4 regions of the Marinobacter sp. LV10R510-11A genome follow, and region 2 is predicted to be linked to each of the others. Evidence: predicted binding sites of a transcription regulator. Region 2 holds the regulator's gene; each other region holds the start of a gene.
What was found. Region 2 encodes FliA, which starts transcription of late flagellar genes. Its sites were predicted from a motif close to CTAAAGTTTNNNNNNNNNNNGCCGNTAA; they were not measured.
Positions count from the first base shown of each region.

Region 1 (5,643 bases), 640 kb from region 2:
AGATGAAGTTTTACCCCGCGCTCAGAAAGCGTTTTCTGGAAAACTTCCCGCACCTTGGCGTTGTGAGTGGGAAGAATTTCATCGGCAGCATCAAACAAGTGGAAGTGCAGCTGGTCGGAATCCCGGCCACGCTGCTCCAGCTCGTTTTTAAGGCGATACTGCATAGCCAGCGTAAGCTCTACACCGCCCGCACCAGCGCCTACAACGCCCACGGTGAGTGGCCCTTCGTGATTCTCAATACGTGAGAGCAGGGCAAGCCACCGGTTATTGAAACCCGTAATTGGCTTTACCGGCACCGCAAATTGTGCGGCACCTTCAACGTCATTTACTCTGGGAGATGAACCGATATTGATCGACAGTATGTCGTAGGGCACATCCGGCCGGCCTTTGCAGGTCACGCGCTTGTTGTCGCGATCAATGCCTGTGGCTTCAGCACGGTAAAAGCGCGCGCCGGCAAACTCCGCCAGGCGGCTCAGGTCGATGTGCACATCATCGTAGCTGTAATGTCCTGCCACATAGCCTGGCAGCATTCCGGAGTAGGGTGTGTGTGTATCGCGGCAGATGAGGGTCAGACGCACGCCGGGCACCGGTTTCATTGCAAACCGTTTGAGTACCCCAACGTGGCTGTGCCCGCCGCCGATCAGAACAATGTCCCGTAAAACAGGCTGGTCAGGCGTTCGCATCAGTTAATTTTCTTAGCTTCGGCTGTGAGTTGGTCAAATCCCTTGATGTTAGAGAAAGCATTCAGTTTTTCCTGATCTTCTGCCGACGGGTTGGCAATCTGATCGATGGAAGCAATCCCTGCATCCTTCATCTTTTTAGCCGTAGCCGGCCCTATGCCTTTCACTGAAGTAAGATCACTTCTGTCGACGGCATTTTTTGCCTTAGCAGCAGGTACTTTCTTTGTTGCAGGCTTTTTGGCAGCTGCTTTCTTGGGTGCTGCTTTTTTTGCGGCAGGCTTCTTGGCAGATTTACTTGCAGCAGGTGCAGGCGATTTTTTGAGTTCTTTTTTGCTTTCCTTTTCCGCTTTACGAATGTCTTCCCTAGAGGCTACACCCAAGCGTTCAAGTATGCTGGATTGCAGTTCGTGGAACTCATCCAAGCGGCGCTCAAACTCGTCGGTAAAGCGTTTCATTTCACGCTCGCGGAGCTCATCGATTTCTTTCAGAAGCTTGCGAACCGGGTCTTGAACCTGGTGTTGCAAGGTATCAAATTGTTTCATCGCATCATTGATCAGGCTTTCGATCTGAGATGACGTTTTCTCAAATTCCTTGTTGACCTTTTTTACGATCTTATCAACGTTCGAGTTAGGTTTTTTCGCCATGGAATTGTCTCCTTGCAGGCAAATAGAACGGAAAATAGTGATCAGGCAATCTGCCGGAAACCCGGCATGGAACCTGAGGAACGACGGGATTTTAGCGACTGCTTTTTGGAAAGTACTTCTCTGATACGGCGTAGTTTTTCTTCTAAATCTGTATCGCCATCAGATTTAAGATCTGCAAAATCAATGGAGTAGAAGAAGTTGCTACAGTGCTTTCTACGTTCGGTGACCAGCCCAGTCAGGTTCTCGGCACGAATTTTATCGAACGGCATATCCATGATCAGATCCAGAACGATGGTATCGCCAGGATTGAACATTTTGTCCGTTTTCATAACGCAACCGTAGGAGTCCAGCTCAAAAATTTCGGCATGAACCCGCTCCTTACGGAACAGGCCCTGCCGAACTTTGAAACGGGCTACAAGATCGGGTAACGCTTCCTTCATGAATACAAAGTCTCTGCTTGGGCTGGCTTGATATTGATTAAGCTACTCATTGAGCTATTGGTTAAACAATAGACGCTGATTAAAAGTTCCGCAACGCCATCAGTGCCATACGGTAACTTTTTGAGGCAGCTCTTCAATGTCTATGTAGTGATAATTTGGTACATATCAATTCGACGGTCTTTTAGGTTGGTTACGGAGCCTTCGTTGCGAACCAACGTGAGTTTTTCCAGATCCATATCCGAGAACATGATCATCTCTGTGTTAGGCGTTGTTTCTGCCAGCACGGCATCGTGGGGGAACGAAAAGTCAGACGGTGAGAACGCTGATGATTGAGCGTATTGTATGTCGAGGTTTTCTACTTTCGGTAAGTTCCCTACGCTGCCGGTGATCACCACGTAGCATTCGTTTTCAATGGCACGTGCTTGGGCACAGTGACGAACCCGCAAATAACTGTTTTTGGTGTCGGTCCAGAAGGGCACACAAATGATATCCACACCTTTACTGGCCGCAATCCGCCCCAGTTCGGGAAATTCGATGTCGTAGCAGATAAGAATTGCGACGCGTCCCGCATCTGTTTCAAAGACTTCAAATTTGTTGCCGCCTTCTACCACCCAGTCACGGCGCTCGTGGGGCGTAATGTGGATCTTACGCTGTTCGTCCACACGGCCATCGCGATGGCACAGGTAAGACACATTGTAGACTCGGTCGTTCTCAAGTAGAGGCATGGAGCCGGTTATGATGTTGATATTGTAGCTAACGGCCATGTCAGACATGCGATCCCGGAATTGCTGGGTAAACCCGGCAAGGAAGCGAATGGCGCGAGTTTGATCCACCTGATCGGTGAGGCCCATCAACGGCGCGTTGAAAAACTCGGGAAAGAGGGCGAAATCGCTCTTGTAATCAGACAGTGCGTCAACGAAATACTCGACTTGTTCAAGCACCTCTTCGACGGAGGAAAACTCACGCATTTGCCACTGAACAGCGCCCATACGAACTTGGGTTTTCTTTTCATTCAGGACTGAGGAGGGCGGGGTGTAAAGAATATTCCGCCATTCCAGCAAAGTTGCGTACCCCTGGGATTTTTCATCCTCCGGGAGGTATTTGTGCATCAGCCGGGTGACCTGAAAGTCGTTCGAGAGTTGAAAGCTCAGAATCGGATCGTAAATATCTCTGCGGTCAACCCGGTCAATGTACTCGGCAGGTGAATACTGGTCTGAATACTTGAAGTAGCCGGGTATACGACCACCCGCGAGGATGGCTCGCAGGTTTAACGAGCGACAGAGTTCCTTGCGGGCCTCATACAAACGTCGTCCAAGCCGGTAGCCTCGATAATCGGGATGAATAAATACATCCAACCCATAGAGGGAGTCACCTTTTAGATTGTGCCGAATTTGTTCGTTCCGTTTAATTAGATCGTCATAGGTGTGGGGGTTACTAAACCGCTCATATTTGACCGATACGGTGAGGGCTACCGCAACCAGTTGGCCTTTATCCTCAATGCAGATCTGTCCATCGGGGAACTGTTCAACCAATGCCTTGATGGTATCCCTCGGCCAGGCGCCGCCAATGTCGTCATAAACGCGATCCATGAGTACTTGAAGCTGCTCGTAATCATCAAGCGTTAGGTTGCGTAGATTGAGATGCAGTTCTTCATGTGCCATTCAACGGACTCCTGTTTGGCGGTGAGATGAATTTATACGTTCAAGTTTATCAGAAGGCATTAAAGAGTTCGCACAAGCAGCCGAAAACCAATTAAATCACAATCGGGGGTTCGTCGTGCATCTTACATTCGGTAAAAAACTGTTGGTCGCTTTCAGCGTTCTGCTCATTCTGGTGATGGCTGCCTTTACCATTTCCGGCAACCTGCGCTTGCAGAACACAACAGAAACGTATGTGGATGCGTTGATTGAAAATACTGCGGAACAGAATACGGCCAGTATTGCCGATTGGCTCAATACGCGCTTGATGATGACCGAGGCCACCGCCAAAGCACTGACAACAACCACCGACGAAGAGCAGGCGCGCACACTATTGCAGGCAATTTCGACCGGCGGTAGCTTTAAAGATGTGTATGTCGGCCGCGACAATGGCGACATGCTCATGAAAACAGAAGCCGACGAAGCCTCCCTGCCATCGGATTACGACCCTCGCAGCCGCCCCTGGTACAAGAAGGCCATGGATCTCGGCCGCTCATCTTTTACCGAGCCTTACCTTGATGCCAGCACCGGCAAGATCGTCATTTCTACTCTCGCACCTATTAAGCGTGGCTCATACCTAGGTGTCGCAGGGGCTGATATCACCCTGAAAACCATCGATGACATGCTGTCTGTGATTAATCTAGCTGGCACCGGCTATGCAGCGCTTATTAGTGACAAAGGCACTGTGCTTTATCACCCGCAAAAGAGCTTGATTGGGCAGAACATCCATTCATTGCTCGGCGAAGCCCCGAAGCTGAACGGGGGCGAACATAGCTACCAGCAGGACGATGTCCCTTGGAGTGCCAGCTTTCACAACATCAGCCAAGCCCGGGGTGTGGACTGGTACCTAGGTACTTTCGTGAACGAAGATAAAATACACGGCCCAGTACGCAGCGCCATCTTGACTGGCGTGATCATGGCTGTGATCGGCCTTCTGGTTTCCTTGGTTGTTCTTCACTTCGGCATCCGCGCCCTGATGAGCCCGGTTCGTAGGCTGAACGCAGCAATGGCTGATATTGGCTCAAACGATGCGGATCTCACCCAGCGCCTCGACGACAGCGCCCGTGATGAGTTTGGCCAGCTGGCCGCCAGCTTTAACTTGTTTGTGGAGAAAATCCACGAGGTGGTTAAGGAAGTACAGCAGGGGAGTACCGAACTGGCCACTAACGTAACCTCCCTAAGAGAGACCGCAAAGACCAGCCGGAGCAGCGTTGATAACCAGCAGGCTGAAGTGGATATGGTTGCGGCAGCAATTAATGAAATGTCCGCAGCTGCCGGAGAGATTGCTCAAAACGCACAGCAGACAGCCGATGCCGCCAACACTGCCGATGACGACAGCCGGGCTTCGCTGGAAACCGTATCTGCTTCTCGGGATGCTGTACAAAAACTGTCTCGTGAAGTCAGTGCCGCAGCAGACGTTATTGATGCGCTGGGCAGGGACGTTACATCTATAACGTCTGTACTGGAGGTTATCCAGGGCATTGCTGAACAGACGAACTTATTGGCATTGAATGCGGCGATTGAGGCAGCACGTGCGGGAGACGCCGGGCGCGGTTTTGCGGTGGTTGCAGATGAGGTAAGAAACCTTGCTCAACGCACCCAAGCCAGCACCGAAGAGATCAATAACATGATCGTGCGGTTGCAAAAGGGCGCTAACGATGCGGTAGAGGTTATGAAGGCTTCAACGGCTGTCTCTAACGTGAGTATGGAGAAGGCTCAGGATGCCATGGATTCTCTGAACAGAATCGCCGATGCCATCACTTCAATAAGCCAAATGACATCACAAATTGCGACGGCTTCGGAAGAGCAAACGTCCGTAACCGAAGAGCTGAACGCTTCGATTACTCGCATTGCGGATCAGGGCCAAGAAGCGGCAGCGGCCGCAAGTGAAAACGATGTCTATAGTGGCCATATCGAGCGGATTGGCCAGACGCTCGACGGCAACGTTTCCCGCTTTCGGGTTTGATTCAGCGGTTAAGCAATTCGAGGCGCCGGCGCAGGTTATCCAGCGTGTGACGCCCGATGTTTTCCGACTCCTCACTTAGGAACGGGTTGGTCAGAATGATCATCGTGCGCTTATCTAGATCAAGCGCCTCAATAGCAGCACCGTAATATTGCTTCAGGAATTCTCCAAAGCTGCCATCCCGGATGGCTCTCTCCATGCCCAGTTCTAACCGGTGAG
Region 1 covers NZ_LT907980.1:991,295-996,937, forward strand. Annotated here, with positions in the region: gene selD (selenide, water dikinase SelD) at 1-683, opposite strand, end outside; gene CPH80_RS04720 (helix-hairpin-helix domain-containing protein) at 683-1,324, opposite strand; gene CPH80_RS04725 (hypothetical protein) at 1,366-1,764, opposite strand; gene CPH80_RS04730 (bifunctional GNAT family N-acetyltransferase/carbon-nitrogen hydrolase family protein) at 1,905-3,425, opposite strand; gene CPH80_RS04735 (methyl-accepting chemotaxis protein) at 3,541-5,427, shown strand; gene CPH80_RS04740 (transporter substrate-binding domain-containing protein) at 5,429-5,643, opposite strand, start outside.
Region 1: a site for FliA is predicted at 3,485-3,512, ahead of CPH80_RS04735 (methyl-accepting chemotaxis protein). Genes of this name have one in related genera too.

Region 2 (5,643 bases):
GCCATCGCCGGTAATCGTCGCGCCAGCCATACCCGGCGTTCCCTGAAGCCCCCGACCAAGCGGCTTAATCACCACTTCTTCCTGGCCAACCAACTGATCTACAACAAAACCAACCTGGCGAGTCCCCATGGAAACAATGACAACATGCCCGTTTTTAGTGTTGCCCGTGTCCGTAGAACCCTTAATCAACCAGCGTTTTACATGGAACAGTGGAAACACCTTGTCGCGCACAACAACACACTCGCGGCCATCCACAATGTTGGTGCGAGTCAGATCCAAGTGGAAAATCTCCACCACGCTCACCAGTGGCAGCGCGAAAGACTGATCACCCAACATAATCATCAGCGTTGGCATAATAGCCAGAGTCAGAGGCACTTTAATGATGATGCGAGAGCCCTTCCCCAAGGCTGAAACAATGCTGAGCTGGCCGTTGAGCTGGTTGATTTTGGTTTTCACCACATCCATGCCTACGCCCCGACCCGAGACGTCAGAAATCTGCTCCTTGGTGGAGAAGCCAGCAGCGAAAATTAGATTGAAACACTCTGTCTCGGTGAGGCGGTCAGCGGCATCTTGATCGTAAATCCCTTTCTCTACCGCTTTACGGCGTAGCACTTCGGGGTCCATGCCAGCGCCATCGTCATCGATGGACAGAAGAATATGATCCCCTTCCTGTTCTGCAGAAAGGGTAACCGTACCCTGCCGCGGCTTGCCGGCTTTTTCGCGTACATCCGGTGCTTCAATACCGTGATCGACAGAGTTGCGAACCAAGTGAACGAGTGGGTCTGAAAGGGCCTCGACGAGGTTTTTGTCGAGATCCGTATCCTCCCCGTGCATAACCAAGGCCACTTCTTTTTTCAAGCTCCGGGCAAGATCGCGAACAACACGCGGGAAGCGGCCGAATACCTTCTTGATTGGCTGCATCCGGGTCTGCATGACCGCAGCCTGAAGATCCGTGGTCACCACATCCAGGCTGGAAACCGCCTTGTGCATGTGCTCGTCTTCACTGTCGGAGCCAAGGCGCTGGAGCCGGTTACGCACCAATACCAGCTCACCCACCATGTTCATGATGTCGTCTAGGCGTTTGGTATCGACGCGTACGGTCGTTTCCGCCGCTGGCGCTGACTCTCTGGCGGGTGCTTTCGCCGCTGGTTTTACTTCAACCTTTTTCTCAGGCTCGGCCTTCGCGGGTTTAGCTTTCTGCGGCGGAGGATTCGCAGGTTTGCTACCGGAATCTTCAGTTGTAGGGCTTCCGCCCTTGCCATGAAGCTCGTCCAACAGGTTTTCAAATTCGTCGTCGGTGATCAGCTCGCCATCACTGCCCGCGGCCGGTTTAGCGGCCTCTGTGGCTTTGGTATTTTCGTCGGCAGCCGCTTGCGCCGCAAACTTGCCTTTGCCGTGCAGTTCATCCAGTAGAGCTTCAAACTCATCATCGGTGATGTCATCACCGGAATCACTGCCAGCCCCGTCGTTATTGCCCGCAGGTTGTTCGGTCGCCGGGCTCTTGCCAGCCCCGGAAATAGGCGCTTCTCCATGGAGGGCATCCAGCAGTTGCTCAAATTCGTCGTCGGTAATATCGCCGCCGTCCTGAGCATCTTCACTTGGCTCAGGGGTGTCGGTAGGTTCAGCGGCGGCAGCCTGGGGCTGGGCAAGGGCATCTAATGCGGCAATCAACTCGTCAGGCGCGGCGACAAGCTCTTCACCAGTACGCACCTGATCAAACATAGCCTTCACGTGATCCAGAACTTCCAGAACAACGTCCATTAGCTCCGAATCCACCGCACGCTTATGATTGCGCAGGATGTCGAACACGTTCTCGGCTGAATGGCAGCAGCTAACCAGCGCATCCAGCTGCAGAAAGCCTGCTCCACCCTTTACGGTATGAAACCCACGAAATATGGCGTTCAGCAGATCGCTGTCATCCGGATGTTGTTCAAGATCAACAAGCTGTTCAGACAGCTTCTCGATAATCTCCCCGGCTTCTACAAGGAAGTCCTGCAGGATCTCATCATCGGCATCAAACGCCATGGGTTAACCTCATATATTCAGAAACCGAGACTGGACAACAGGTCGTCTACGTCGTTTTGTCCCGAGACTACATCTTCACGCTCTTCAGCCTTCATCTGAGGCCCTACACCCTGCTCGGCAGACACTTCGTGGCTATCAATCTGATGCACCGTGCCGGTGAGCTGATCAACATGGCTGGCCATGACCACTAGGCTGAGCATCTGCTCTTCCACTTCTTTTACCAGCGCAGTAACGCGCTGAATCACTTGGCCTGTCAGATCTTGGAAATCCTGCGCCAACAGAATCTCGGACAGGCTGCTGTAAATAGTGTCCGCATCCTTAGTGACGCTCAGAAAAAACGCGTCGATACGCCCATAAAGTTCACGGAATTCAGCTGGCTGCATCTCGCGACGACGCAGGCGCTGCCATTCTTCCCTTAATGAAGTCGCTTCGTCGCGCACTACGTGGGCCAGTGGCATGCTTTCTTCAACCAGATCCATGGTGCGATTGGCAGCCTGGCCAGTCATTTGAACAACGTATGCCAACCTGTCTGACGCGTCTGTCATCACCGACAAAACTTCTTTCTGCTCTTGGCTGCGCGGAACTATCTGGAAGTTGCGGATTGCCTCATGCAGTGTTCGGGTCAGGCGGCCAACTTCGCGATAAAGACTTTGGTCTCTGACGTCGCTCAGCTCATTGATCAGGCTCATGGAGCGGGCATAATCCCCGCTTTCAACGCTTTTCACGAGCTCTGCAGCCTGCTGCCGGAGCTTTTCAGTTACCTCTGTCTCAAGACCTCGGTGGTCTTTCTTGTCATCACTCATACGAGCCGTCCGATAGCTGTTTACTGGATTCGCTCAAAGATTTTCTCGATTTTATCTTTGAGAACGGCGGCCGTAAAAGGCTTTACAACATAGCCATTCACGCCAGCTTGAGCAGCGGCCACAATCTGATCGCGTTTGGCTTCGGCGGTAACCATCAAGACAGGGAGGGTTTTCAGATTTTCATCAGCCCGCACCGCTTTGAGCAGATCAAAACCGGACATTCCGGGCATGTTCCAATCTGTCACCAAGAAATCGTACTTACCGCTTTTAAGCATGGGCAAAGCGGTATTGCCGTCATCCGCTTCATCAACGTTGGTGAAGCCCAGATCACGGAGCAGGTTCTTAATAATCCGTCGCATTGTGGAGAAGTCGTCCACAATGAGAATTTTCATGTTCTTGTCCAAAGGGACCTCCAGTTAGTAACATCCGTTAGCTGTCAGTTTCGTTGCGCCATTCCGAAAGCCGGCCACGCAGCCGCAACGCCGCTTGGCTGTGTATCTGGCTGACTCTGCTTTCACTGACGCCAAGCACTGCGCCAATTTCCTTGAGGTTCAGTTCTTCCTGGTAATACAAGCTCAGTACAAGCTTTTCCCGCTCTGGAAGCTGCTCTATTGCGGCAGCTAGACTGCTTCTAAATGCATCAGAAGACAGGTCATCCAACGGATTATCACTGGTCTCTAATTCTTGTATCGGCAGCTCTCCGGATTCATTGAGCTCATCAAGGCTAAAAAGTCGCCCACTGTTAGTATCGGACAGAGTGGCATGGTATTCAGAAAGCTCCATGTCGAGCTCTTCGGCCACTTCTACGTCCTGGGCTTCACGGCCTTCGCGATCCTCAACAGCCTTGATAGCGCGGGCTACACGACGTGCATTCCGGTGAACGGAGCGTGGGACCCAGTCGCCTTTACGAATTTCATCCACCATGGCACCACGAATGCGTATGCCAGCATAGGTTTCAAAGGTTGCGCCTTTGGTTGCGCTGTAGCGTTGGGCGGCTTCTAGCAGCCCGATCATTCCAGCCTGCATTAGGTCGTCTAGCTGTACCGAAGCCGGCAGCCGCGCCAAAAGATGGAGCGCAATTTTCTTGACCAGGAGCGCGTGCGTCTCAATGAGCTCTGAGGGACTTTTCACGCCTGACTGGTGGTAGATTCCCAGGTTTTTCGCCAATGTCATGCATCCGGTTTTGTTTGACGGGATCCGTTTCAGACTTCGACGAGCCGCTCCACAAAAAACTCTAAGTGTCCGCGGGGAGATGAAGGCAGCGGCCAGCTCTCAACCTTGTCAGCCAACGCTTTGATCGCAAGTGAGGCTTTGGCCCGGGGATAAGCATCCAGCACCGCCCTCTGGCGCTGAACCGCTTTCTTCACAGCTTCGTCGTAAGGCACCATACCCACATACTGTAATGCCACATCTAGGAAGCGCTCAGTCACTCGGGTAAGTTTTTCAAATAGATGGCGGCCTTCCTGCTCATTGCCCACCTGGTTGGCAAGGATGCGGAAGCGGTGGGTGCCGTAGTCACGATTCATCAATTTAATGAGGGCGTAGGCGTCGGTAATGGATGTTGGCTCATCGCAAACCACCAGCAGCAGTTCTTGAGAGGCCCGCAGAAAGCTCACAACCGACTCTGAAATACCGGCAGCGGTATCTACAATCAACACATCGATTTGATCACCCAGTTCGCTGAACGCGTTGATCAGCCCCGCGTGTTCCATGGAGCTGAGCTGAGTCATACGCTGAGTGCCGGACGAAGCCGGAACAATCTTGATGCCACACGGCCCATCCACCAGAACGTCCCTGAGATCGCATTTGCCCGCTAGGACATCCTGCAGGGTGTTGTTAGCCGTGACGCCAAGCAGCACATCAAGGTTACCAAGACCAAGGTCGGCATCGAGCAAAACAACACGACGACCCTTCTGGGCCAGAGCGATGCCAAGGTTGACCGAAATATTACTCTTGCCAACCCCGCCTTTGCCGCCGGAAACCGCTATTACCTGTACCGGATGTGCTTTGCTCATACTATTTATTATCTCTTGCCACGTTTAGCCGGATTTCATTTATAGCCGGGTATAACTTCGATATTCAGAGCCTTAGGCCATTTCGCGCGGGCGCTCTGTGCCAGGCACTCTCTGTGCAGCTGCCTGTTGCTGAAGCATTTTCAGGCGCTCGACCGCCAAGCGTACAAGCGGAACAGCTTCAGCATGATGCAGATCTCCCGGGATCTTCTGCCCATCTGTGTAATAAGCCACCGGCAACCCGGTTTCCATCACAAAGCCCAGAGATTCGCCTAGAGTTAGGCCTTCGTCAATTTTCGTTATCACGCAGCCCGTTAGATTAGCCATCTTATAGCAATGCCAGACGGATTTCATAATACGCGGCTGGCTGGTTGCGGAAACTACTAGGTGCGTGCGCACGTTGTGGTGACTGCGGGCCAGCTCTGTCAGCTGCTCCTGATAGCCTTTGTCAGAACTGGTTAGCCCTGCCGTATCAATTAGTACCAGATGGCGGTCCGACAACTCATCAAGAATATCATCCAGGGTGTTGCTTTCGTCCACCACCCGAACTGGTACGTTCAGAATGCGACCAAACACGAAAAGCTGCTCATGCGCCGCAACCCGGTAACGGTCTGTGGTGACCAGTGCCACGGAATCGGCGCCGTACTTCAGTACATAACGGGCGGCCAGCTTGCCAATTGTGGTGGTCTTGCCGGAACCCGTGGGGCCGACCAACGCATAAACACCGCCTTCGTCTAGCCACTCTTGGTGGGGCGTGCGTAAGCCGGTGACGAGCATTTTCAAGGACTGTTTCCAGCCATCAT
Region 2 covers NZ_LT907980.1:356,116-361,758, reverse strand. Annotated here, with positions in the region: gene CPH80_RS01830 (chemotaxis protein CheA) at 1-2,025, opposite strand, end outside; gene CPH80_RS01825 (protein phosphatase CheZ) at 2,043-2,828, opposite strand; gene cheY (chemotaxis response regulator CheY) at 2,849-3,232, opposite strand; gene CPH80_RS01815 (RNA polymerase sigma factor FliA) at 3,258-4,001, opposite strand; gene CPH80_RS01810 (MinD/ParA family protein) at 4,031-4,843, opposite strand; gene flhF (flagellar biosynthesis protein FlhF) at 4,916-5,643, opposite strand, start outside.

Region 3 (5,643 bases), 1.3 Mb from region 2:
GTGAGAAGGGCAGATTGCTAGTGGGTATCATTCAGGTTCCATCCTGTGAATGCGATAGTGTTGCAAGCACTTTCAGTGTGTCGAACCAGTAGGCTCCCTGCCTTGTTCTGCGTACGGTCTGGAGCCATTCTTCACTCTGGGCCGTAGTGGGCTGGATGATCAGCGGGCCATCAAAGGCTTGTTCTCGGTATTCTGAGTAAATATACGGCAAGTCGTAAATGGGTACTGGGTCGTGCTCAAACAATAGGCGCAACACCTCAGGGTGCTTTGCCTGATCAACCAGATACCCGCAGGCTTCTTCGCTCGATGGATCTGCGTGCTGGTAAAACGACGTGGTTGTGTGAGCCTTCTGGCTCAGGGCTGTGGAATCCGTCATGGCTGCCTTCATCTATCCTTAGATGACCAGAAAATGCAGGGTGATAGTAGCCGAATGCGGAAACACTGTCACCCACCTGATTTTTCAGAACCAAAGTTCAGAAATGGCGTACTGAAAAAAGAGGTGGATGAGCTTTGTGGTCAGACTCGCCGGGGGCAGTATCTGGCTCAAAACACTTCCACCGCGCAGACTCCTAGCAAGCCTCCAACGGCGCATAGGCCAACACCAGCCACTTTGCCCCTTCATCAAAATTCACCTGTATCCGCGTGTGATGACCGCTGCCCTCGGCGTTCATTACAACACCCTCTCCAAATTTTGGATGCCGAACTCGCTGGCCCAGACTGAAACCGGATTGCTTCGCAGAATCCTGGCTGAACAGACCCTCATTGGGCCGTTCGAGCATTGCCGGGCGAGTTACAGTGTTGCGTAATCGCACTTCCTGCAGACAGTCGCCAGGGATTTCCCGCACAAACCGGGAGAGTGCGTTAAATTTCTCTTGGCCGTACAACCTTCGGGATTCGGCGTAAGTGATCACCAGCTTTTTCATGGCGCGGGTGATGCCCACATAGGCCAGCCGGCGCTCTTCCTCCATGCGCCCCGGTTCTTCCAACGACATGCTGTGGGGGAAAAGCCCTTCCTCAACACCGGCAAGGAATACAAGCGGGAATTCCAAGCCCTTGGCAGAGTGCAGGGTCATAAGTTGTACGCTGTCTTCGTGATCTTCCGCTTGGGATTCACCGGCATCTAGGGCTGCCTGGGCAATGAATTCTGAGAGCGGATCGACACCTTCTTCTACTGCATAATCGGTCAGTGCGCTAACCAGCTCTTCCAGGTTTTCAACTTTTTGTTGAGCCTTCTCGCCTTTTTCATTGGCGTGGTAGTCCTTCAGGCCACTGGCTTCGATGGTTTGCTTCATAAGACCGTGAAGAGACGCGTCTTCCGCCGAGGCGGATAGCTCTTCAATAATAGTAATGAACGACTGCAAACCGGTTTTTGCTCGTCCCTTCACCTGGCCGGCCTCCAGCAACCGCTCAGATGACTCCCACAGGGAGATACTCTGGTTGCTTGCGTATTCGCGGATCTCGGCCAGGCTTTTGGCGCCGATACCCCGGGTGGGCAGGTTTACCACGCGCTCGAAGGCTGCGTCGTCCCGGCGATAATGCACCAGCCGCAGATAGGCCAGCGCGTTGCGGATTTCCTGCCGGTCGTAAAAGCGCAGGCCACCGTATACGCGATATGGAATACCTTGGCGCATCAAGGACTCTTCCAGTACCCGAGACTGTGCGTTGGAGCGGTACAGGATGGCGGATTCGCTGCGCAGATTGCCCTCATTAACCCACCCGGAAATGCTGTCAGCAATGTAATTGGCCTCATCCTGTTCATTAAATGCCGCGTACAGGTTGATTGGCTCGCCTTCTTCTCCATCCGTCCAAAGCTCTTTACCCAGCCGGCCTTGGTTGTTGGCGATGACCGAGTTTGCGGCTTTCAGAATCAGCTTTGTTGAGCGGTAATTCTGTTCCAGCCGCACTAAGCGGGCATTGGGAAAGTCGCGCTGGTATTGCTGGATATTCTCTACTTTTGCACCGCGCCAACCGTAAATAGACTGGTCGTCGTCGCCCACCACCGTCAGCGGAACACGGTTACCGGCCAGCACTTGCAGCCAGGCATACTGAATTGTGTTGGTGTCCTGAAACTCGTCCACCAAAATATGCTGAAAGCGCTGCTGATAATGCGCCAGCAACTGCGGCCGGTGTAGCCATAGCTCGTGGGAACGCAGCAATAGCTCGCCGAAATCCACCAGCCCGCTCTGCTGGCAGAGCTGCTCGTAACGGCGGTACACCCTCACCATGGTGGAGGTGAAATGATCCCCTGGGTTTTCCTGAATATGGTCTGCCCGCAAGCCTTCATCTTTCTGGCTGCTGATAAACCACTGGGCCTGCCTAGGCGGGAACTGGCTCTCATCAATCTGCGCCTCCCGCATTACCCGCTTGACCATCCGAAGCTGATCATCGCTGTCCAGAACCTGAAAATTCTCCGGCAACCCGGCATCCTTCCAGTGCGCTCTCAACAAACGATGGGCGATACCATGAAACGTACCGAACCAAAGGCCCCGAGTGGGGATGTCCATCATCTGCTCGATGCGATAACGCATCTCCTTGGATGCCTTGTTGGTAAAGGTAACCGCGAGAATCCCTGTAGGCGGAACTCGATCCACCTGCATCAGCCAAGCAATCCGGTGCACCAGCACCCGGGTTTTACCACTTCCGGCACCGGCCAGAACCAGTAAGTGGTCGTTCTGTGCCGTAACTGCCTCGCGTTGGGCGTCATTCAGGGAATCAATAATGTGAGAGACATCCATTGAGAAATCACTGTAGTCCGGTGAATTGGAAATTCAGGCCGTAGATTATAACAACTCAGGCCCTGCCCTGCCCTGATCCCTTACGGCGATTGCGCGCTATGCGTACACATGACTATAAAGTTACTGCAAAATCAGCCGATAACAGAACATAACAGTACGAAACATAACGTCCGTTTCGCTTGCTAACAATGCCTTATACACTCGCCCCGCACACTTGGGCTATGCCCCTCAGGGAAAGATTATGCTGTCATCACTAAAGATTTCACAAAAGCTTGGTCTGCTTGTCAGTATCGCCATTCTCGCCTTCCTGATCAGTCAGGGTTTTGCGTTTATGACGGAGCGATCCAACTCTGAGCGCCTGAGTGAGGTAAAAGATCGCCTCTATCCAACTCTGGAACTGACCACAATCAACGAAGGTCAGTTAAAGTTGATGGAGCAGCAGATCAGTGGCGCGGTTACCACGGGCGACGATCAGCAGCTTGAGGCAACCCGAGCCTATCGCGACACCATTGCGACCAACATGAAGAAGATCGCTGAGCTGAGCCCCGCCCAAGCCGACACCATCCGAAAGCTTAGCCGTGATCTGGACAACTACTACGACAATGCCACCCGCATGGCGACCACCATTATTAATGGCACTGCCGACTTCAGCCGTATCGGCGACGATGCCGCACGCAATGCCGAACGCCTTGAACAGCTTCAGGCCGGGCTAAAAACCATGCTGGAAACCAACCGGGCCAAGTTTCAAAGTGCTATTTCAGAAACCGTTGAAGCCTCAAGCAACGCCCAGACGCTGGCCCTGATCATCTTGGTTGTTACCATTATTGTACTGATCGCCATCAGCTTGGTGATCGGGCGTTCTATATCCTCAAGTCTTACGCAAATTATCGATTCCCTGAAAAACATGGCCTCCGGCGAAGGTGACCTGACCCAACGCCTGAACTACGAAGGCAGGGACGAACTCCGGGAGCTGGTTGACCAGTTCAATCTGTTCGTCGCCAAGCTTCACAAATCGTTTGCCACCATCAGCGACGACGTGAGCAGCCTCAACACGGCCACTGGCCACCTGACCAACGCCAGCCAGGCAAACCTGAAACGCATCAGCAGCCAGGCACAGGCCATTTCCTCAACCCGCAACTCTGTAGATGAGCTGGTAAAAAGCGTTGAAGAAGTAGCCGGATTTGCCTCCAGCGCATCGGATCAAACCCAGGACGCTGCCCGCTTTGCCCAGTCTGGCCAAGAAAAAGTTCAGAATAATGTGTCAACCATCCGTGAGCTGGTACATGAGATCGAGAATACCGCGGGCCTGGTCAATCAGTTTGACGAGTTCTCGGCACGCGTAGGCGGCCTGCTAGACACCATACAAACCGTCGCAGAACAAACAAACTTGCTGGCTTTGAACGCTGCCATTGAAGCCGCCCGTGCCGGCGAACATGGTCGCGGCTTCGCGGTGGTTGCTGATGAAGTGCGGGGGCTGGCTGTACGCACCCACAAAGCAACAGAAGAAATCCAAGGCGTGATTTCAGAGCTCTCCAAGCTTTCGTCTTCTGCGGTCACGTCCATGAAATCCAGTGTTAACAAGGCCCACGAAGGCGTAGAAGCAACCACCGAATCCGGTGAAATACTTTCCCGCATTCTGCAGAACGTGCAGCAAATCAGTGAGCTTAATGAACAGATTGCTGCCGCTACGTACGAACAAAGCACCACATTTAACGAAGTCACCACCTACATGACGGATATGCACCGAAATGCTGAGGCAGTAATGGAGAGCACGGATGAGCTGGATAGTGTCAGCCGTGACATCCAGAGCGTCAGCAATGGTCTTCAAACCGTTGCCGGTCAGTTCCGTGTGTAAACCAACTACGAAAAACCTTACGGATCGAAAACTATGAAAAAACTGCTACACCTTGCTCCACTGGCCCTGGCCATTGCTGCGAGCTCCGCCTCTGCACAGAGCACTGACGACACATTGGCTCGCATGCAGCAGCAGCTTAACTCCATGCAGCAACAGTTGAATGCCGCTAAAGATGACCGTGTTCGCTTCAACGGCTTTTTTAGCACTGGTGTGGCGCGCGCCAGCAACGACGCAGGTTACGCTGGCATCACCGAAGACACCAACGTGGCGGATCTGAGCCTGCTGGCACTGCAAGGCACATTTGATGTGACCGAAAAAAGCCAAGCCGTTCTGCAACTGGTTGGTCGCGGTGCTGACGACTGGGAACCACAAGTAGAGTGGGCCTATCTTAGCCATCGCCCTACCAACAACCTGCAGTTGCGAGCGGGCAAAATGCGCATTCCGTTCTTCATGTACTCCGACTCCCTTGAAGTCGGTTACGCCCAGCCTTGGGCGCGCCCGCCACAAAGCGTTTATGGCCCGATTGCGATCACCAGTTATGTCGGTGCCGATGCCACTTATAACTTTAACTTTGATGACTCGTCTCTCACCGCAACTGTCTTTACCGGCTTTACCGACGAAGATGGCAACTCCGGGGATGTGCAGTTGCGCAATATCGGAGGACTAAACCTGACATGGACTGACTATGTCTGGACCCTGCGCGGTGTTGCCACCACGGCTGAAGCAGACATTGATGCCACCCGGCTTGGACAGCTAGCCGCAAGCAACGGCATTCCTCTGCCCGCAGGCGCCACTCAATTAGCCTCAGGAGACCGGGGCAACTTCTACGGAGTTGGTGCAAGCTACGATGACGGCAAGTGGCAAATCATCAGTGAAGTCACCCGGGTAGAAGTAGATGGCAAATTCGCAGATACCGACTCCGCCTATCTCTCTGTAGGCCACCGCTTTGGTAGCTGGACGCCTTATCTGGCCGCAGGCTGGACAGAAAGCAAGGATGAGAACGAGCGCAACGGTGCCTTCATTGCTGTGCCAGGCCTTGTTGTTCCCGAGTCA
Region 3 covers NZ_LT907980.1:3,490,743-3,496,385, reverse strand. Annotated here, with positions in the region: gene CPH80_RS16850 (alpha/beta hydrolase) at 1-31, opposite strand, end outside; gene CPH80_RS16845 (DUF4123 domain-containing protein) at 32-376, opposite strand; gene uvrD (DNA helicase II) at 570-2,735, opposite strand; gene CPH80_RS16835 (methyl-accepting chemotaxis protein) at 2,977-4,590, shown strand; gene CPH80_RS16830 (hypothetical protein) at 4,624-5,643, shown strand, end outside.
Region 3: a site for FliA is predicted at 2,850-2,877, ahead of CPH80_RS16835 (methyl-accepting chemotaxis protein). Genes of this name have one in related genera too.

Region 4 (5,643 bases), 500 kb from region 2:
TTGAGCAGTATCCCGCCGATGCAAAGGCCGTTAGCGAAGCGCTCAAGTGGCTAAAAGAGCAAGATGTTTACACCGTAACCCTATACAACGATGCGCCTCTGATCATCACCCCGCCCAACTTTGTTGAGCTGGAAGTGGTTGAGACCGACCCAGGTATGAAAGGCGATACAGCCCAAGGTGGCTCCAAGCCAGCAACCTTGTCTACCGGCGCCGTGGTAAGCGTACCTCTGTTTATCACCATTGGCGAAGTGCTTAAGGTGGATACCCGCTCTGGCGAGTACGTAAACCGAGTAAAAAGCAGCTGATTTTGATATGAAAAACCAGCCTGACTGGCAACCAGCTGTCGCCCAGGCAGCCCTGAAAAGCCGCGCGCAACAATCAGCCTTCGTGCGCGGCTTTTTTGCACAGCGTGATGTACTGGAAGTCGAAACCCCTGTACTAGGACGCTGCGGCGTAACAGATCCTAACCTCGATGGCATCGCCGCAAAGGTCAGCGCCCAGGGCGTTGAAGGCGGTTGGCTGCAAACTTCTCCCGAGTACCACATGAAACGCCTATTGGCCGCAGGCGCAGGATCTATCTACCAGATATCAAAAGTCTTCCGAAACGGCGAACGCGGCCGCCGCCACAACCCAGAGTTTTCCATGCTGGAGTGGTATCGTATAGGCTTCGACGACACAGCCCTGATGGCAGAAGTCTCCGACCTGGTGTGCGGCTGGCTCAACTGCCCCAGACCAAAGACCACAAGCTATCGCCAGGCAATGATCGACTGGGCAGGCATAGACCCGTTTGTCATCTCCAAAGAAGACCTGCGCCAACGCTGTCGCCAATGGCTGGAACCCGAACAGCTACAAGACCTCAGCCGCGACGGCTGCTTGGACTTGCTAATGAGCTTCGCCGTCGAACCCAACCTAGGTACTGAAGCCCCGATATTCATCACCCAATATCCGGCCTCCCAAGCCTCCCTGGCCAGAATCACCAACGTTGACGGCTTCGACGTAGCGCACAGGTTCGAGCTCTACATCGACGGTCTGGAACTATGCAACGGCTACTGGGAACTCACCTGCGCCGAAGAACAGCGAGCCCGCTTCGAAGCAGACAACCGCTTGCGCCGAGCCGCTAAAAAACCCGAAATGAACATAGACGGAGCCTTCCTGGCCGCGATAGAGCACGGCTTGCCAGGCTGCTCCGGGGTGGCTTTGGGGCTTGATCGTTTACTGATGCTGAAAATGGGAACCCGTGACATTGCAGATGTCATAGCATTCCCACTAGAGCGAGCCTGAATCAGGCGCCAACCAGGCCAAAAGACTCGCCCATGCGAACCGTCTTCCCAGCAATCTGCTCAGCATTCCAGCTAACGCTACCCTTAGGCATAACCATCACCACCGTAGAGCCAAGCCGGAAACGCCCCATCTCCTCGCCTTTGGCAAACGAAAGAGCACTCTCGCCTTCATAGGTAATCGCCTTAACGCCACTGCTATTGGGCGCCACAATCCCCGCCCAAGGCGTCTCAACGCTACCCACAATCATCGCGCCCACAAGAACCAACGCCATAGGGCCAGCCGCCGTATCAAAAATACACACAACACGTTCATTACGGGCGAACAGATTTGGAACATTCTCCACCGTAACCGGATTGACCGAAAACAGCTTGCCGGGAACATAAATCATTTCCCGAAGCGTACCTGCCAGAGGCATGTGAATGCGATGATAGTCACTGGGAGAGAGATAAACCGTCGAAAACTCACCCTCCGAAAAAGTCTCTGCCCGTGCAGTATCGCCACCGAGAAATTCTACCAAACTGAACGATTGACCCTTTGCCTGGAATACCCGGCCCCCGGATACTTGGCCTAGTTGGCTAATGGCGCCATCTACGGGGCTCACAAAAGTATTGTCGCCTTCAGCAATAGGCCGAATGCCTGGCTTAAGTGCACGGGTAAAAAATGCGTTGAAACTGGAGTAAGCGGTCGGATCCGATTCTGCGGCTTCGCTCATATCAACGCCGTAGCGCTTTATGAACCACTTTACTACCCGGTTTTTGAGCGCAGGGGTGCGATCATTATCTGCCAGACGGCCGGCAGCCCGGGAAACCGCAAGCTGTGGCGTGACGTACTGGCTCAGAACAAACAGCTTGTCGAACATTAAATGAGATCCTCTGTGCTCAAAGGCGCGAAGTTTACCAAATAGTGTTGTAAGAATGTTGCCCAGACGCTGGTATGTATAGAAATTGTTTCACAGCTTCGCGGATACAGCAGTGGCTTGCTATGATCAGAACAGAAAAACCCGTGATCGTGTCCGGCACCGGCCGATAACCTCAATATAAAGGCTTATATTCTCCCCATGTTACTTATTATTGGCTCAATTATTGTTGTTGCCAGCGTTTTGGGTGGCTATGCACTTCATGGCGGTCACCTGATGGTGCTGTGGCAACCGACCGAGTTTCTCATCATCTTTGGCGCAGCCATCGGCTCTTTTATCATTGCCAACCCGCTGCATATGGTCAAAGAAGTGTTTTCCGGTATTTTGCGCCTGCTGACAGGCTCTCCGTTCAATAAGTCCTACTACATGGATTTGCTGAGCTTGCTCTACGAGATTTTTGATAAATCGCGCAAGCAGGGCGTTATGTCCATCGAAGAGGATATCGATAACCCGGAATCTAGCCAGATATTCAGCCGTTACCCGGCCATTATGAAATCCAAAGCGTTGCTCGATTTCATTACAGACTACCTGCGCATCATTAGCGCAGGAAACATGGCAACCCATGAGCTGGATGGCATGATGGAAAACGAAATTGACAGCCGTCAGCACGAGCTCGAAGAGCCCGCCCATGCCGTGAACAAAATTGCGGATGCCCTGCCGGGGCTGGGTATTGTGGCGGCGGTACTGGGTATCGTGGTTACCATGAATTTCTTGAGCGAAGGGCCAGAGCGTATTGGTATGAGCGTGGCAGCGGCCCTAGTGGGCACGTTTCTTGGTATCTGGATGGGCTATGGCTTTGTTGGGCCCACCTCCATTGCCATGGAGCATGCCGCAAAATACGAACTCAAGGCTTACGAGTGCATTAAATCTGCAATTGTAGCAACGGTTTCAGGGCAAGCTCCCCAGATGGCCATCGAATTTGGCCGCAAGGCGCTACCCACAGACAAGCGGCCTGGTTTTCAGGAATTGAACGATCACGTGCGCGCCAAATAGCGCAACCTGAACCCGGAGTAAACTTGTGGAACAGCAGCCAATAATCATTAAGCGAAAAAAAGTCGTTGCTGCGGGCCATCACGGTGGCTCGTGGAAAGTGGCTTTTGCCGACTTCGCAATGGCGATGATGGCGTTCTTTCTCGTGCTCTGGCTCACTGCAACCGCATCGCCGGAACAGAAAAAAGCGGTGGAAGGCTATTTCCGCGACCCTGTCGGCTTCACCGAAGGCGGCTCACCCAACCCAGTGGACCTTGAGGGGAGCGCCTCCGTCGTTAGCGAAGCTAGCCCCGATATTGAATCAGACCCGATGGTTATTAGCGATGACGTGGTCGATACGCTGTCCGATACACTTGAGCAGCGGCGCATGAAAAAGTTGTTTCAGGAGTTGAAGCAACGAATTGATGAAAACGAAACTCTGCAGGAGTTCAAAGACCAGTTGTTGATTGATATCACGGACGAAGGGCTGCGAATCCAGATAGTCGACCGCTCGGGCCGCCCCATGTTCGATAGCGGCAAAGCGGAGCTTAAATACTACTCACAGGAAATCCTGTTCGAGCTGGCCAAAACCCTTGGTTCGGTAGACAACAAGCTCAGTATAACGGGCCATACGGACGCCACACCTTTCGGTGGCCGCCCTGGTTACACGAACTGGGAGCTTTCGGCGGATCGCGCAAATACCGCACGCCGTGCACTGGTTGCCGGTGGTGTGCAGGCCCAACAGATCGCGCGGGTCGTGGGGCTGAGTGATTCTATATTGTTTGATCAGGACGAGCCGAGTGCGCCGGTTAATCGCCGGATTTCCATCATCGTCCTCAATAAGAAAACTGTGGACAGCATCCACAGCAGTGCCAGCGCCAAAGGCGCTCCGCTGATTGACCTCACGGTACCCTCCGATGAAGAGCAGACAGAAGCTATGGAAAAACTGGAGAGTGGCGATTGGCAGGAGGACAAAACACAACCCGCACCCGGTGAGCTGAACTGGTAGCTCGCCGGGCAGTGCTGCATCAGTTAGCTTTCAGCCCTCGCATTTTCTGCTCCGCCATATCCTGAAGAATACGGTGAAAGCTTCGCAGCCGTTCCGGGCTGAGTGTGCCTGCTACTGCTGCCGCATCAATAGCGCAGCCGGGATCGCCCATATGCCTGCAGTTGCGGAACTTGCAGTAGCCGATCACCTCGCGAATCTCGCGAAAACCGTACTCAATTTCCTGCGGCGTCATATGCCAGAGACCGAACTCCCGGATACCCGGTGAGTCAATCAAATCGCCGCCCAAAGGCAGGTGGAAAAGTTTCGCGGTGGTGGTGGTATGAATACCTTTGCCCGTGCTTTCAGAAACCGCACCCACCCGAATCGCCTCATCCGGCATCAGCGTCTGAATAATCGACGACTTACCAACCCCCGACTGGCCCACAAATGCACTGGTTTTGTCCTTCACCAGCGCCTCAACCTCCGGCGAAGGCCCACCGTCGAATTGAACCGCTGAGGTGCGAACAACCTCATAGCCTAGCGCCGCATAGCGCGCCAGCAGAGCATCAATCTGCCCCCGATTGCGATCGGTAATCAGATCCGTCTTATTCAGCAGAATAACCGCCGGAATGTCCGTGATCTCAGAGGCCACCAAATATCGATCAATCAGATTGTCGTGGGGCTCCGGCTCCGGTGCAATCACCAGAATAATATGGTCAATATTCGCCGCCACCGGTTTCACAGCACCAAAGTTATCTGGCCGCTGCAGCAAATTGTCACGTTCGCAGCGAGCAACAATTACACCTGTTTCACTCTTACCGGGCCGCCAGACAACTCGATCGCCCGTCACCAAGCTATCGATATTCGCCCGAACAAAGCAGCGCAAAACATCACCGGTGTGTTCACCCTCCAAGACTTCCACATCAAGCTGTTGCCCATAGTGAGCAATGATTAGCCCTTCCTGCTCCGGCCCCAGTTCACCGGCCTCGGCCTGCGCCGTAACCGACTTCTCTTTGCGAGCTGCGCGGGCAGCACGCTCCTCCTGAACCTTCTTGATCCGGAATTGCTGCTGCTTGTTCAGTTGCCGTTTTGCCATAAGATCTCAGATAACACGGATGAAAGTGGTGTCGTTGCTGTGCCATCATACGGGAATAATACATGCTCGGCTTGAGGGAAATAAAATGTCAGCAGGCAAATACTTGGTTTGGATTGATCTAGAAATGACCGGTCTAGATCCGGAAAAAGAACGCATCATCGAAATGGCCACCATCATCACCGATTCAGAACTGAATCTCGTAGCAGAAGGCCCGGTTGTTGCGATTAACCAGCCCGGCAGTTTATTGGAAGCCATGGACGAATGGTGCACCAAAACCCACGGTGAAAGCGGATTAACCAAACGTGTCGAGGAAAGCAACATCACTGAGTCGGAAGCCGAGCAGCAAACCATCGCCTTCCTCAAAGAGTACATGGAAAAGGGCAAGTCCCCCCT
Region 4 covers NZ_LT907980.1:4,288,303-4,293,945, forward strand. Annotated here, with positions in the region: gene efp (elongation factor P) at 1-305, shown strand, start outside; gene epmA (EF-P lysine aminoacylase EpmA) at 313-1,281, shown strand; gene asd (archaetidylserine decarboxylase) at 1,283-2,140, opposite strand; gene motA (flagellar motor stator protein MotA) at 2,339-3,190, shown strand; gene motB (flagellar motor protein MotB) at 3,216-4,175, shown strand; gene rsgA (small ribosomal subunit biogenesis GTPase RsgA) at 4,195-5,250, opposite strand; gene orn (oligoribonuclease) at 5,336-5,643, shown strand, end outside.
Region 4: a site for FliA is predicted at 2,283-2,310, ahead of motA (flagellar motor stator protein MotA). Genes of this name have one in related genera too.